Regions from separate parts of the Sinomonas terrae genome, predicted to be linked through region 2. Evidence: predicted binding sites of a transcription regulator. Region 2 holds the regulator's gene; the other holds the start of a gene.
The links. Region 2 encodes HspR, which represses chaperone genes until heat shock. Its sites were predicted from a motif close to AAGTTGAGTCNNNNNGACTCAACTT; they were not measured.
Positions count from the first base shown of each region.

Region 1 (7,832 bases), 3.2 Mb from region 2:
GAAGACTCTGCTAGAACACCCGGCGCCAGTTGGTCTTCGCGAGGTCGAGCACCTCGTCCCCTCGGCCAGAGAGGACAGTCCGGAGCGCGTAGAGCGTGAAGCCGCCGGCCTGCTGGGCCGTGATCGTTGGCGGCATGGCGAGCTCCTGCCGGATGGTGGCGACATCGACGAGCGCCGGCCCATCGTGCTCGAACGCCTCCTTGAGCCCCTGCTCGAGCTCCGAGGAATCGTTGATCCGGACCCCCTTGATACCAAGCGCCTCAGCCACCGCCGCGAAGTTCGGGTTGTCCAGTCCCGTCCCGAAGTTGACGAAGCCCACGGACTTCATCTCGAGCTCGATGAAGTTGAGCGAGGCGTTGTTGAACACGACGAGCTTGACGGGCAGCTTGTTCTGCACGATCGTGAGGAGCTCGCCCATGAGCATTGAGAGACCGCCATCCCCCGCGAGCGCCACGACCTGCCGCCCCGGATAGGCGGCCTGCGCACCCATCGCGTGAGGCAGGGCGTTGGCCATGGAGCCGTGCGTGAATGAGCCGACCAACCGCCGTCGTCCGTTCATGGTGAGGTAGCGCGCGGCCCAGATGACGGGCGTGCCGACGTCGGCCGTGAAGACCGCGTCCTCGGCGGCAAGCTGGTCGATGACCCGCGTGATGTACTGCGGGTGCAGCGCCTGCCCCTTCTTGGTGGGCGTGGCGAGGTCGTCGAGCTTCGCGCGCGCCTTCGCGTAGTGCTTGAGCGACGCGTCGAGATGCGCGCGGCGGTGCTTGCGCTTCAGCAGCGGCAGGAGGGCGGTCGCGGTGTCCTTGACGTCGCCGACGAGCCCGAGGTCGAGCTTGGTGCGCCGGCCGAGCTGGTCGCCGCGCAGGTCGACCTGGATGATCTTCGCGTGGTCAGGATAGAACTGCTGGTACGGGAAGTCGGTCCCCAGCATGAGCAGCGCATCGCACGTCTCCATCGCCCGGTAGCCGGAGCTGAACCCGAGCAGGCCGGTCATGCCGACGTCGAACGGGTTGTCGTACTCGATGAATTCCTTCCCGCGCAGCGCGTGCACGATCGGCGCGCCGAGCGCGTCCGCGAGCGCAATCACCTCGTCGTGCGCGCCCTCGACCCCGGCCCCGGCGAGGATCGTCACCTTCCCGGCGGCGTTGAGGATCCCAGCGGCCTCGTTGAGTTCGTCGTCGCTGGGGACGACGTGCGGCGTCGTTCGGCGCACCACGGCGATGCGCTCCGATTCGACCTGGGTGAGCCCGACGTCGCCGGAGAGGACGACGACGGCGACTCCCCGCTTCTCGACGGCGGTCCGGAGCGCGATCTCGAGGATCCGGGGCATCTGGGCCGGGTCCGTCACCTGCTCCGCGTAGACGCTGCACTCGCGGAAGACCTCCTGCGGGTGGGTCTCCTGGAAATAATTCGAGCCGATCTCGGCGCTGGGAATGTGGGCGGCAATCGCAAGGACAGGAACGCGTGATCGGTTGGCGTCGTAGAGCCCGTTGATGAGGTGGAGGTTTCCCGGGCCCGCGGAGCCCGCACACACGGCAACCTCTCCTGTCAGGGCCGCGTCGGCGGCAGCCGCGAAGGCGCCGGCCTCCTCGTGGCGGACGTGCACCCATTCGATGCTGGGTGTTGCACGGAGGGCGTCCGTGAAGCCGTTGAGCGAGTCTCCGGGTAGGCCGTAGACGCGGCGGATTCCGTTGGCGGCGAGGGTGTCGACGATGTTCTGCGCGATGGTCGTCATCCCGCAACGCTAGCCCGCCTTCGCAACTCCCGGGTAGGGCTCGGGAATATCTCGTTCCCCACAGTGTTGAACCTGAGTGACAGCCACTCAACTTTCTGGAGGATAGTTTTGCCTATCTTTTTCGGCCCGACTGCTGGCAACGGTTCGTTTGACGACTTCCTTGCCCGCTACCTGCAGGGCCAGGGGTCGCGCCGGACGGGTCGTCCCCTCGACATCACACGCCTCATGAGCCGCGGGAGCCATCAGGTCCTCACCGCTGCCAGCCGCTACGCGCTCGAACACGGGCACCGCGAGGTAGACGCTCTGCACGTGCTGCATGTGCTCGCGACAACCGAGGCCGTAGCCGGCATGATCGATTTCGCCGGTGCAGGCGCAGCCGACATCGTCGCTGCGACTGAGCAGCGCCTTCCCGAGGGATCGCCCACCCAGGACGTGCCCGCGGACGGCACAGTGCCGCCGCTCACCCAGTCAGCGCAGCACGCGCTGCTCGACGCCTACAAGGTGGCCCGCTCGCTCGGCTCGACGTACATCGATCCCGAGCACCTCTTCCTCGCCCTCGTCCTCGCCTCGGATGCGCCGGCGGCCCAGATCCTCGCGGCCCACGGCATCACCCCCCAGTCGTTCCAAGCGGACGACGGCGGCGCGGAGCCGGAGTCCGCGGACGACGGCGCAGCTGCCGCCCCCTCTGCTGGCCAGCGTGCCCGCCATGCCAGGGCCGGCGCGTCACGCGGTCGGGGTCAGGGTCAGGGCGGCCGGGGCAAGGACAGCATGCTCGGCAAGTTCGGGACCGACCTCACGGCCCTCGCCCGGGAAGGCAAGCTGGATCCCGTGATCGGCCGCGCCTCCGAGATCGAGCAGGCCATCGAGATCCTGGCCCGCCGCACGAAGAACAACCCCGTGCTCATCGGCGAGGCCGGCGTCGGCAAGACCGCGATCGTCGAGGGTCTCGCCCAGGCGATCGCGTCCGATGACGTCCCAGCACAGCTCCACGGGAAGACGGTCGTCTCGCTCGACCTCCCGGCCATGCTCGCCGGAACCCGCTACCGCGGCGACTTCGAGGAGCGCCTCACGAAGGCCATGGACGAGATCGCGGCCGACGGCAACGTCATCGCTTTCGTCGACGAGCTCCACACAGTCGTCGGCGCGGGCGGTGGCGGCGAGGGCGGCATGGACGCGAGCAACATCCTCAAGCCTCGGCTTGCGCGCGGCGAGCTGCACCTTGTCGGCGCGACCACGCTCGACGAGTACCGGAAGATCGAGAAGGATCCCGCCCTCGAGCGCCGGTTCCAGCCCGTGACAGTGGGCGAGCCGAGTGTCGAGGACGCGGTCGCGATCCTTGACGGGCTCAAGCCCCGGTACGAGGAGCACCACGGTATCACCTACACGGATGCCGCGATCCGCGCCGCCGTCGAACTCTCCCACCGCTACATCACCGACCGCTACCTGCCGGACAAGGCGATCGACCTCATCGACCAGGCAGGCGCCCGGAAGAGCCTCGCCCGCGGGCCACGGATGGATCTCGAATCGCTGAACACTGAGGCGACCCGCCTCGAGGAGCAGAAGGCCGCCGCGGTCGCCCGCGAGGACTACGAGGAGGCGTCGCGACTGCGCGACGCGATCGAGGCCGTCGCGCTCAAGATCGCGGACGCCGTCGAAGCTCCGGCTGCTCAGGCGAGTGGCGCCGTCGGCTCTGTTGTTGATGAGACGGACATTGCCGCCGTCGTCGCCCGTGCCACCGGCATCCCGGCCGCGCGCGTCACCGAAGGCGAGCGCGAGCGGCTCGCGCGCCTCGAGGACGAGCTCCACGGGCGCGTCGTCGGGCAGGAGGATGCGGTCACTGCGATCGCGAAGGCCGTGCGCCGCAACCGGACCGGTCTAGGCGACGCGGGGCGGCCCGTGGGCAGCTTCCTGTTCCTCGGCCCCACCGGCGTGGGCAAGACCGAGCTCGCGAAGTCCCTCGCGGCGTCGCTGTTCGGCGATGAGTCCGCGATGGTGCGCTTCGACATGAGCGAGTTCGGCGAGCGCCATACGGTCAGCCGGCTCGTCGGTGCCCCTCCCGGGTACGTCGGCTACTCCGAGGCGGGCCAGCTGACCGAGCGCGTGCGGCGGCACCCGTACTCCGTGGTGCTGCTCGACGAGGTCGAGAAGGCACACCCCGACGTGTTCAACCTGCTCCTGCAGGTGCTCGACGACGGGCGGCTCACCGACGGTCAGGGCCACACCGTGGACTTCCGGAACACGGTGGTGATCATGACCTCGAACCTCGGGTCCGAGTTCCTCGCGACCCGCGGCGCTTCGCTCGGCTTCGCCGCTGGCGGGGCCGACGGCGGACCCTCCGACGCTGAGCTGCGGGCGCGGATCATGGGCCGTCTTCGCGAGACGATGCGGCCCGAGTTCCTCAACCGCATCGACGAGATCGTGCTGTTCCGGAAGCTCACGCGCGAGCAGCTCCACGAGATCGTGCGGCTCCAGCTCCGCGGGACCGAGGCGCGGCTCGCGGCGCAGGGCATCGAGCTCGAGGTCGACGACTCTGCCGTCGACTGGATCGCCGACCACGGCTACGAGCCCGAGTTCGGAGCGCGTCCGCTGCGCCGCGTGATCCAGCGCGAGCTCGAGGACCGCGTTGCCGATCTCCTCGTCGCCGGCGCGGTGAGCGAGGGCGGTCGGGTCTCCGTCACGGTCGAGCAAGCGTCCGACGGCGCGGCGTCCAACAGCAGGGCGTCCGACGGCGCGGCGTCCGGCAGCGGCGAGCTCGTCGTCCGCGCGGACCAGCCGGCCGCTGCGGCTGCCTGAGCTCGCCGAGCACCCAGCACGCGCACCCAGCAAAGGTGACGGCGCGACCACCCCTCGCGCCGTCACCTCCGCAGGGTCCCCACCCCTCGCGCCGTCACCTCCGCAGGGTCCCACCCCCTCGCGCCGTCACCTCCGCAGGGTTAGACGGGAATGTTGAGGTGCTCGCGCAGCACGTATTCGGCGATCGCCATCGAGGACGTCGCGGCGGGCGAGGGCGCGTTGCGCAGGAGCGTCACGGAACCGATCTGGTCGACGGCGAAGTCGTCGACCAGAGCGCCATCGGCCGCCCACGCTTGCGCCCGGACCCCGGCCTCGGCCTTCTCCGTCAGATCGGAGGGCCGAAGCTCCGGCACGAACGCGCGCGCCTGCCGGAAGTACAGAGGCTTGAGGAGCGACGCGGAAATCTCGCGAACGCCCATGCGCCAGTGCTGGCGGAACAGCGCGGGCGCCCCCGGCCACGTGAGCGATCCGAGAGTGTCCCGTACCGAGACGTCGCCCCACCCATACCCCTCGCGCGCGAGGGCGGGCACGGCGTTGGGGCCCACGTGCACGTCGTCGTACACGCCGCGCGTGAAGTGCACCCCGAGGAACGGGAAGCGCGGATCGGGCACGGGGTAGATCATTCCGCTCACAAGATCCGTGCGGGACGGCGCGAGCGTCCAGTACTCGCCGCGAAACGGCAGGATCCGAGGCGACGGCGAGGCCCCGACCATACGTGCCAGCAGATCCGACTGCAGCCCCGCGCACACGATGAGCCGGTCGAAGGTGTGGCTGCCCGCAGTGGTGGCGACCGTCGTCGTCCGCTCCCCCGCCCGCACCCCGGTGACCTCGGTGCTCAACAGCACGCGCCCGCCGGCGCGGCGCACGTCGTCGGCCATCGCTTCGGTGATCGCGGCATAGTCGACGACGGCGGTGTGCGGCGAGTGCACGGCCGCGACCCCCGCGACGTGCGGCTCGATCTCCCGCATCTGCTCGGGCCCGATCCGGGCGAGATCCGGGACGCCGTTGGCGCGGGCCCGGCGCTCGATGTCGTCGAGCCGCGGCACCTCCTCCGGCGTGACGGCGACTACGAGCTTGCCCACCTCCCGGTATGGCAGCCCCCGATCCTGGCAGTAGTCGCGCGTGAGGGCGCGCCCGCGTGCGCACAGCACCGCCTTGAGCGAGCCGGGCTGGTAGTACAGGCCCGCATGCACGACGCCGGAGTTGTGCCCGGTCTGGTGCGCGGCGACCCGCCGCTCCTTCTCGAGGACGACGACGTCGGCGTCGCCCGTGAGCGCGAGCGCCCGCGCTATGGCCATTCCGACGATGCCGCCCCCGACCACCCCGATGCGTTCCGTCATACGGCCTCCACCCTCCCTCTGCTTCCATCCACCCGCACGCGCTGGCCGTCCTTCAGGGTGCTCGTCCCTCGCCCCGTTCCCATGACCGCCGGCACGCCGTACTCGCGCGCGACGATCGCGGCGTGCGAGCCGAGCCCACCCGTATCGACGACGACGGCGGCCGCCCGCGCAAAGAGCGGCGTCCAGGAGGGGTTCGTGTTCGGGCAGACGAGCACTTCCCCGGAACGGAGATCGCCGAACTCGGCTGGCCCTCGAATGATCCGCACGGGCCCCTCTGCGACACCGCCGCTCGCGGCAGTTCCCGTCAGCAGCGCCGCGGCGCCACCGCCCGCGCCGCCAGTCCCAGCGCCGGCGGGAAGGACGGTCGCCAGATCGAGCATTGGCACGCCCGCGTACTCGCGGCGGAGCGCCGCGCGGCGGGCGACGAGGTCGCGGACGCGGGAGCGGTCGACGTCGTCGATCGCCTCAGGCGCGGGCAGCGCGCGGAGCTCCTCGAGCCGGAGGTGGAAGACGTCCTCCGACGCTGCGATGGCCCCCACGCCGCGGAGGCGGCGCCCCAGCTCTACGAACGTGGCGCGCAGCGGGGGCATGACCTTGGTCGCGAGGGCGTGCGTGTCCTCGCGGAAGGCGAAACCGCGACGCGAGGCCTCGACGAGCCCGGTGGCCAGCCGGGCCGCCGGGCCCCGAACGAGCGGGTGCGCGAGGAGCTCGCGGAGTGCTTCCTCCCCCGGCCGCTCCATGGGCTCGGGACGCGGCGCCTGGGCAAGGGATTGGATGAGGGCCACGACCGGCGTCGGATCGTCGCGCCAGGCCGGCGCGGTCGCGATGACGACGCTCACGGACTCCCTGTGCCCGTACTCGGCGAGGAACTTCGTGAGCTCCGAGTTGAATGCCGCGAACTCGGGGCGGTTCCGGATCGCTTGGAGGAATTGGTCCGGCCCGAGCCCCCGGGCCGCCTCGCCCAAGGCCGGGTCGCCGCGCACGACGTCGGCGAGGCCCTCGAGCGCGTCGTTGCCCGCGCGCGTGCTCGTCGGGGCGCCAGCGACGAGGGCCGAGGCAAGCCGCCCGAGACCTAGGACGGCGAGGAGAGCCCGCAACGGGACAACCGGCAGGAGTGCGCCGGGCAGGTAGGCCGCACGAAGCAGGCCGACGGCGACCATGGCGCTGTTGCAGCGGTCAACGCGGTCCAGAAGATCGTGCCAGGTCAGGCTCGAGGGCGTCTCGGCGTCGAGAGCGGCGATGGCTGCTCCGAACTCCCGAACCCTCGGGTCCTCCGTCCACCGCTCGGACCGATACCGGCGAACGCGCCGAATCAGGGCGAGCGGTGCGCCGATCGTGCGGAAAGTCGGGCGCGGTTGCGGAGGAACCAGCTGGAGCGCGACGCCCTCGCGCTCCCTCAGGAGCTGCGTGAGCGGCGGGAAGCGCACGCCGACGCTGCCCGCCATGAGGTCGAGCATCCTGATCACTCCGGGCCCGAGCCAGCCTGTGACGTCCAGCGGGTAGGGGCGCACCGTGAACATCTCGAGGAAGAACGGTGCGACGATGCGCTGGATCCCGTTGAGCGTCGGGGGTTCGAGCGGGAGCGCCGTCATGGGCCGCGCCTGAAGGAGCATGACCCGCCCATCGGCTACTGCCCACTCGATGTCCTGCGGGACCCCGAAGTGCTCTTCCGCGCGGACGGCGAGCGCAGCGAGCTCCTTCGCGTCGTCCTCGGAAAGTACCTGCCCGTCGCGCCCGGAGACCCGCGAGCGGACTTCGCCGTCGCGGCCGAGGACAAGGTGTTCGGGGGTCACCTCCCCCGAGACCACGGCCTCGCCGAGGCCCCGCGCCGCGTCCACGACGAGTTCCGACCGGCGCCCTGTGAGCGGGTTGGCCGTGAAGAGCACTCCCGCGGCTTCGGCGTCGACCATGCGCTGGACGACGACGGCGATCGCCACGTCTGACGGAGCGATCCCCTGCCGTTC
Region 1 covers NZ_JAKZBV010000001.1:3,790,274-3,798,105, forward strand. Annotated here, with positions in the region: gene poxB (ubiquinone-dependent pyruvate dehydrogenase) at 11-1,735, opposite strand; gene L0M17_RS17495 (ATP-dependent Clp protease ATP-binding subunit) at 1,844-4,528, shown strand; gene lhgD (L-2-hydroxyglutarate dehydrogenase) at 4,669-5,868, opposite strand; gene L0M17_RS17505 (PEP/pyruvate-binding domain-containing protein) at 5,865-7,832, opposite strand, start outside.
Region 1: the regulator HspR is predicted to act here: its motif matches at 1,805-1,829, upstream of L0M17_RS17495 (ATP-dependent Clp protease ATP-binding subunit).

Region 2 (7,832 bases):
CGTCGGCTTCCCCGGCATCGTCCCCGTGATCGGGGGCAAGTCGCTCCCGATCCGCTCCCTGGGGCCGGACCTCGGCGAGCACACCCGGGCGGTCCTCGCAGAGGTCCTGGGGATGAGCGAGGAGCAGATCGACGCCGTCGTGCATTCAGAAGGAGCCTTCCTGTGAAACCAGTCCTCCGAGACGTCACCCTCCGCGACGGCCTCCAGCTCACGGGAAAACTCCTCCCGACGGAGTTCAAGATCCGCCTCGCACGGGAGCTGCTCCGTCTGGGTGTCCCCGAGCTCGAGATCGGCTCGATGGCCCGCCCCGATCTGGTCCCGCCCATGGCCAACACCCTCGACGTCGTCGCCGGGCTCACGGCCGAGGAACTTGAGAAGTGCTGGATCTGGGTCGCGACGCCGCGGCACGTCGAGAAGGCCATCGCCGCGGGGGCACGCAACTTCCAGTACTGCTTCTCCGCCTCGGACGCCCACAACCTGGCGAACATCGGAAGGACCACTGACCAGAGCCTCGCGGTCATGCCGGACGCGATCGCCCTCGCGAAGGAGGCCGGCGGTCGGATTCAGCTGTGCATCGCGACCTCCTTCACGTGCCCGTTCGACGGGCCAGTCCACCCGGAGAAGGTCCTCGAGATCGCGAACGACGAGCGCGCGGCCGGCGCGGACGACGTCGTCGTCTGCGACACCTTGGGGCAGGCGTTCCCTGGGCAGGTCGCTGAGCTCGTCTCGCGCGTCGCCTCCGAGACGCCGAAGCGGCGCATCGTCTTCCACGGGCACGACACGTGGGGCCAAGGGGTCGCTAACTCTCTCGCAGCTGCCTCGGCGGGCGCCGACGTCGTCGACGGTGCCTTGGGCGGCCTCGGCGGCTGCCCCTTCGCTCCCGGGGCGAGCGGCAACACCTCGAGCGAGGACCTCCTGTTCGCGACGCGCCCGGACTGGCTCGATCCGTCGGCCTTCGCGGGTCTGGTCCGGCTGTCCGAGAACGTTCTCCGCGAAGTCGACGAGCCGAACCGCTCCAAGGCAGCCCAAGGCGCACGCTCCAAGGCCAACGCGTTCGAATGGGTCATCCAGGGCAGCCGCGAGCTCTCGGGAACGGAAGCCCCGTGATGCGGCCCCGCATTCTGGTCACCACGCCGATTCCGGAGCCCGGCCCTTCGCTCCTGTCAGGGGCGGCCGATGTGACGGTTCTGGAGGAGGCACCCACCTATGCGGAACTTGCGGAGCGCTGCGCAAGCGGGGAGTACGACGTCGTCCTGACCCAGCTGCGGGATCGGATCGACGCGGAGCTGCTCGCCAAGGCGACGGTCAGAGGGGTCTCCAACTTCGCGGTCGGCTACAACAACATCGACATCGCTGCAGCCACCGAGCGCGGGATCATGGTGGGAAACACGCCGGGGGTCCTCACGGATGCTACGGCGGACATCGCGATGCTGCTCATTCTCGGGACCGGTCGCAGAGTCATCGAGGCGGACAGGATGGTCCGAGAAGGGCGCTTCCACGGCTGGGAGCCAGAGCTCATGCTCGGCGCAGACGTCTCGGGCCGGACGCTCGGCTTGGCCGGGTTCGGTCGGATCGCGCGGGCCACAGCGAGGCGCGCGCTAGGCTTCGGGATGGAGGTGCTCTTCGCGCCGCGTCCACCCCACGACCGCGCCGTCACTGACTCGGAACTCGGAGAGTTCGCCGGGAAGGTCCGGAAGGTCGAGTGGGACGAACTCGTCGCGGCGAGCGACTACCTCTCGCTGCACGTTCCCCTCAATGAGGACACCCACCACCTCGTGGATGCAGACGTCCTCGGGCGCATGAAGGAATCCGCCATCCTCATCAACACGGCGCGCGGGCCGGTGGTCGACGAGGCAGCGCTCGTGGCGGCCCTCCGGGACGGAAGGATCGCGGGTGCCGGCCTCGACGTCTTCGAGGACGAGCCGCTGCTGGCCCCGGGCCTCGCCGACCTACCGAATACGGTCCTCCTGCCACACATCGGCAGCGCGACCGTCTCCGTGCGGGCCGAGATGTCGCGCCTCAGCGCGCTCAACGCCATCGCGATGGGCGCGGGGCGCATTCCGGACCACCCTGTCAACCCGACGGCGTGGCCGGGAGCGTGAGGGTCGCGAGCGTCCGCTGCGTGTCGTCCCGTATCTGGATCGAGCGGATCGAGGCGAGCTGGTACGACGTCGCCCCCGTCAGGACCGCCCGTCCCGCGTAGCCGGTCGAACTCCAGCTTGCCGCCCGCTCCGGGGCGCCGTCGTCGGCCACGACCCACACGCTGAACACCCCCGCTGAAGGCATCCCACGGCACACCAGGTCGAGCTCGGTACCCCAGCCCTTGCGGACGAGCGCGAGGTCGACCTGGGCGCCGTCCGACGAAGTGAGCGAATAGGAAGCGGCGGGCGACGAAGTGCTAGGGCTCGGCGTCGCCGTCGGCGCCCCGACGACTACTGGACCGAGCGCGGCGCCGAGCGCAAGCGAGGCTGCGGCCGCCCCCGCCAGCGCCCCCGTCCACCGGAGGCGGAGCGCACGACGGCGGGCGCGCACCCGAGCGAGGAGGGCCGGCGGGGTCGGGCCCTCATTGAGCAACGCAGGGGCTTCGGCGAGCGCCTCGGCGCGCGCCGAGGGGACGCCGTCGAGGAGTGCGGGGAGCGTCTCGAGATCCTCGATCTCCGCCTGGCAGTCGGGACACGTGGCCACGTGGGCCTCGACGGCGCGGGCCTCCTCTGGGTCGAGGGCGCCGAGGAGGTAGGCGCCGAGGGCGAGGCGAGCGTCGTGATGATCCAGAATCATCGTTCCACCCCCAGCTCATCAAGCGCGGTCCGGAGGGCTCTGAGGGCGTAGAAGCAGCGCGACTTCACGGTCCCCGCGGGAACACCGAGCTCGCGGGCCGCCTCCTGCACGCTCAGCCTGCGGTAATGGACAGCAACAAGCACCTCCCGGTGCTCGCGCGTGAGCCGCATGAGTGCCTCCTCCATCACCACTCTGTCCAAGAGCTCGTCGATCCGTTCGGCGTCAACGGCAACGTCGAAGCCGTCGGTCCCCTGGGCCGGGACTGTCCTCGGCCTCCGGGAGCGCTGCCGGTGCTGGTCGACGATCAGGTTCCGCACCGTCCGGTAGAGGTATGCGCGCAGCCCCACGGTAACCTCGGGCGCCTGCCGCCACACCCGGACGATCGCTTCCTGCACGATGTCCTCAGCCTGCTCGTCGCTGCCTACGGCTCCACGGGCGAAGCGCCGGAGCGCCGCGCCGTGATCGCGGTAGATCGCCGCGACCGCATCCTCGTCCATGGGCATGCTGCCTCCCGGCTGCCGAATGGCCCTTCCGCCCGCTAAGACGACGTGGCGTCTCGAAAGGTTCACTCCTCGTCGACGGTTCACTGCTCGTCGAAACTTCTTGCTCGCACAGCTTGCTGCAGCCAATTCTCCTCGCCCCCGCCGACACGCGCTCCCGTCTGAACCGAATGAGGCACCCCGCCGTCTCTAGGTCAGCGCGGCCACAAGCCGCCCGGAACGAAAGGGCACATCATGAACAAGCGAGCAGCTCTCTTCTTCGCGACTGCCTCAGCGGTTTCCGCGCTCGCACTCGCGGGGTGCGGCGGCACGAGCAGCAGCGGTTCGGGGACGTCGAGCGCGCCCGCCGCGGCGACCTCGAGCGCCCCGGCAGCCGCGCCGTCGACCTCGGCGGCCCTGAGCCTCCAGACGTCGACGGTGGGCGGCCAGACGATCGTCGTCGATGGCAAGGGAATGACTGTCTACTACTACACGCTGGACAAGCCGGGCGAGACCACGAGCGCCTGCACAGGAGGATGCGTCGCGCTGTGGCCGGCCGTCACGAGCGACACGGCTCCGACCCTCCAGGGCGTCACGGGCAAGATCGGCACCCTCCCGACCGCCGACGGCAAGCAGCAGGTGACCATCAACGGGATGCCCATCTACTACTTCTCGAAGGACACCGCCCCCGGACAGGTGAAGGGGCAGGGTGTCGCGGGCGTGTGGTACGTCGTGGGCGCTGACGGCTCCATGATCCAGTCGCCGCTCATGGCCACGACCTCGAGCCCGTCCAGCTCATCCAACCCGTCCAGCTCAACGAACCCGTCCAGCTCATCGAACAACTCGGGTACGTCCGGCTACTGAGGCAACAACAGGACGCGCTGAACCTCCCCGCTCCCGGGTATCACACCTGTACCCGGTTTTCATGGTCCGGAGTAGATTGGGTTACCCCGAAGCGAGGAGGAGTCATGTCAGGCTTCCGCAGCTACACGGAAGAGGAAAAGCACAGCTACGTCGCGCCGTCGTGCGAACTGTGCGGGCAGCATCGGCACGTCGTCTGGAATCAGGAGGGCGATCGCTGGGTCCCCCGCGACCGCGGGTGCTCAAACGAGGCATGCCCGCAATTCGGCACTGCCTGACCGCTGCGACGAGTGGCCACCTCCCGACCAACGCGTGGCCACCTCCCGACCGACGAGCGGCCACCTCCCGACCGACGAGTGGCCAGATCTCAGAACTGGATTGGCCCCGCCGAAGCGCCGCTTGAGGGCCGAGGGCGCCAGACGACGACGGCCTGCGAGCGCTGCTCGGGCCGCTGACCTCGGGTGAGGGTCACGACGTCGCCCGCGATCCCCGCGGCGAACACGCGGCGCGAGTCGGGACCCCGGCGTCGTGCGTCGACGACTTCCTGCTCAAGCTCGGATACGCGCGCTCGGAGCGCGGCAACTTGGTTCTCGAGCTCGAGGATGCGACGGATGCCTTCGAGAGAGACGCCGCCCTTGGAAAGTCGCTGGACCTCGCGGAGGAGTTCGACGTCGTGCTGCGAGTAGCGCCGCTGGCGCCCCGATTGGCGCGATGGCGAGACGAGGCCCATGCGGTCGTACTGGCGAAGGGTCTGAGGGTGCATCTCGGCCAGCTCCGCCGCCACGGAGATCACGAAGATCGGAGCGTACGGATCGATGGCCATGGTCTACAGCCTCGCCTTTGCTGCCAAGCCGGAGCGCGGGTTGGACTCGGAGTTCTTGGCCGTCGCAGCCGCGAAGGCCCTGACGGCCTCCTCCGCCTCCTTCGAGAGGTTCTGAGGCACGACGACGTCGACCGTCACGAGGAGATCGCCCGTGCCTTTCGAAGTCTTGACGCCCTGGCCCTTCACGCGGAGGGTCCGGCCTGAGTTCGTGCCCGCGGGGACCTTCATCCGCACGGTATGACCGTCGAGGGTCGGGACCTCGATCTGGGCCCCGAGCGCGGCTTCGTCGAAGCTGACGGGCACGTGGATCCGGATGTTGTCGCCGTCGCGGGTGAAGAACGGGTGCGGGGTCACGTTCACGGTGACCATGAGGTCGCCCGCTCCGCCAGATCCCGGCCCACCCTTGCCGCGCACCCGGACCTTCTGTCCGTCGCGGATGCCGGCTGGGATCCGCACCTCGATCACCTCGCCGTTCTGCTCGCGCAGGCCGACGGTGGTTCCACGAATGGAGCCCGCGAACGAGATGGTGGTGCTCGCCTGCCGGTCGGCGCCGCGCTGGGGCGGGGCTTGGAATCCGCCGCCCCCGGTGCTGAAGCCGCCGAACAGGTCGGCGAACTCGGGCGGCAGGTTGCCCGTGTTGAACCCTCGCGAATGCCTGCCCGCGCCTCCGCCGAAGAGTCCTCCGAAGAGATCCTCGAAGCCCGCGGCTCCTTGGCCCGCGCCACCCGGACCGCCTGCCGTGAAGCGCGCACCGCCCATGGCGCGGATCGCGTCGTACTGCTGGCGCTCCTCGGGGTCGCTCAGGACGGAGTTGGCCTCGGTGATGTCCTTGAACTTCTTCTCGGCCTCGGCATCCCCGGGGTTCTGGTCAGGATGGTACTTGCGGGCGAGCTTCCGGTAGGCCTTCTTGATGTCGGCGTCGGAGGCGTCCTTGGGCACGCCCAGAATGGAGTAGAAATCCTTCTCCACCCAGTCCTGACTAGCCACTGAGGCCTCCTTCTCGTCTCTGCATCAATTCTTATCGTCTCGGGTACAGATAATGCCCCCATTCCCCGTTTCGGGTACGCCAACTCGAGGCTATCTGTACCCGAAACGTCTCCGAAGGGGATTATCTGTACCCGAAACGGAAAGGGGTGGACGACGGCGGGTGGGCGCCCGCCGTCGTCCGTGCGCGGTTGCCGCGGTCCAACCGACGTCTCCGCAGTTGCCGCGGTTCAACCGACGTCTCCGCGGTTGCCCTTACGGGACGGCTACGATGACCTGCGCCGCGCGGATCACGCGCGACTGGGTCCGGTAGCCGGCCCGGAGGACCTGCTGCACCGTGTCGACCTCGATCCCCTCGCCCTGCTGCTGAATCAGGGCTTCGTGGATGTTGGGGTCGAACTCGACGCCGGTCGCATCGATCCGCTCGAGGCCGTGGCTCGTGAGGATCCCCTCGAGCTTGGCAGCGATGGACGCGAACGGCCCCTCGGTCAGGTCGCCGTGGGCGCGCGCCGCATCGATGTCGTCGAGGACAGGCAGGATCGAGGAGAGGACGCCCATGACGGCAGCCTCCCCAGCGACAGCCCGGTCACGGTCGACACGCCGGCGGTAGTTGACGTACTCGGCCTGAAGCCGCTGGAGATCAGCGCGCAGCTCGGCGGCCTCGTTCTGGACCCCCTCCGCTTCGCTCAGGATCCGTTCGGCCTGGGCGAGGACGTCCTCCGAGTCGTGGGCATCGTCCACAGGTCGAATCTCCTCGTGCTCGGGCACATCTGCCTTCGTCGGTCCGGCTTGGCCAGCCTCGGCAGCTCCCGCAGGGGCGGTCTCCGGCTGGTCCTGGTCAGGCTGCCGCACCCCGCCGGTGACCGGGTCAACCTTGCGGTTGTCCCGGATCACCGGCTTCTGCGGTTCGCCGCGGACCTCGTGCTCTTCCTCGTTGCCGTGGTGGGGGGCCATGGCTTACTTCTTCTCGTCCTCGTCGACGATCTCCGCGTCGACGATGTCCTCATCCTGACCGCCCGCACCGGAACCGGCCGAGCCAGCGCCGTCGGCGGTGGGCGAACCGTCAGCAGACGCCGCGCTCTGCGACGCGTAGATCGCCTCGCCGAGCTTGGACTGGGACTGCTGGAGCTTCTCGAACGCGGCCTTCACGGCGTCGTCGTCGGTCCCCTCGAGGGCCTTCTTGAGGCCATCGACGTCACCCTGGACCTCGCTGCGGACTTCCTCCGGCAGCTTGTCCTTGTTGTCGGCGATGAGCTTGTCCACGGAGTAGGCGAGCTGCTCGGCCGTGTTGCGGGTGTCGGCGGCCTCGCGGCGCTTCTTGTCCTCGGCCGCGTGGGCCTCGGCGTCGGCGACCATGCGGTCGATGTCTTCCTTGGACAGCGCGGTGCCGCCCGAGATCGTCATCGACTGCTCCTTGCCGGTGCCCTTGTCCTTCGCGGAGACGTGGACGATGCCATTCGCGTCGATGTCGAACGTGACCTCGATCTGCGGGATGCCACGCGGCGCCGGGGCGATGCCGGTCAGCTCGAACGTGCCGAGCGGCTTGTTGTCGCGGGTGAACTCGCGCTCGCCCTGGAACACCTGGATCGACACGGACGGCTGGTTGTCGTCAGCCGTGGTGAAGGTCTCCGAACGCTTGGTCGGGATCGCCGTGTTGCGCTCGATCAGGTGTGTCATGATGCCGCCCTTGGTCTCGATGCCGAGCGAGAGCGGGGTGACGTCGATGAGCAGGACGTCCTTGCGCTCGCCCTTGAGGACGCCAGCCTGGAGGGCGGCGCCGACGGCCACGACCTCGTCCGGGTTCACACCCTTGTTCGGCTCCTTGCCGCCCGTGAGCTCCTTCACGAGCTCGGAAACGGCCGGCATGCGGGTCGAACCGCCGACGAGCACGACGTGGTTGATGTCCG
Region 2 covers NZ_JAKZBV010000001.1:633,430-641,261, reverse strand. Annotated here, with positions in the region: gene L0M17_RS03025 (CaiB/BaiF CoA transferase family protein) at 1-166, shown strand, start outside; gene L0M17_RS03020 (hydroxymethylglutaryl-CoA lyase) at 163-1,107, shown strand; gene L0M17_RS03015 (2-hydroxyacid dehydrogenase) at 1,107-2,102, shown strand; gene L0M17_RS03010 (anti-sigma factor family protein) at 2,074-2,778, opposite strand; gene L0M17_RS03005 (sigma-70 family RNA polymerase sigma factor) at 2,775-3,281, opposite strand; gene L0M17_RS03000 (COG4315 family predicted lipoprotein) at 3,513-4,121, shown strand; gene L0M17_RS02995 (hypothetical protein) at 4,226-4,396, shown strand; gene L0M17_RS02990 (heat shock protein transcriptional repressor HspR) at 4,486-4,941, opposite strand; gene L0M17_RS02985 (DnaJ C-terminal domain-containing protein) at 4,945-5,928, opposite strand; gene L0M17_RS02980 (nucleotide exchange factor GrpE) at 6,181-6,879, opposite strand; gene dnaK (molecular chaperone DnaK) at 6,883-7,832, opposite strand, start outside.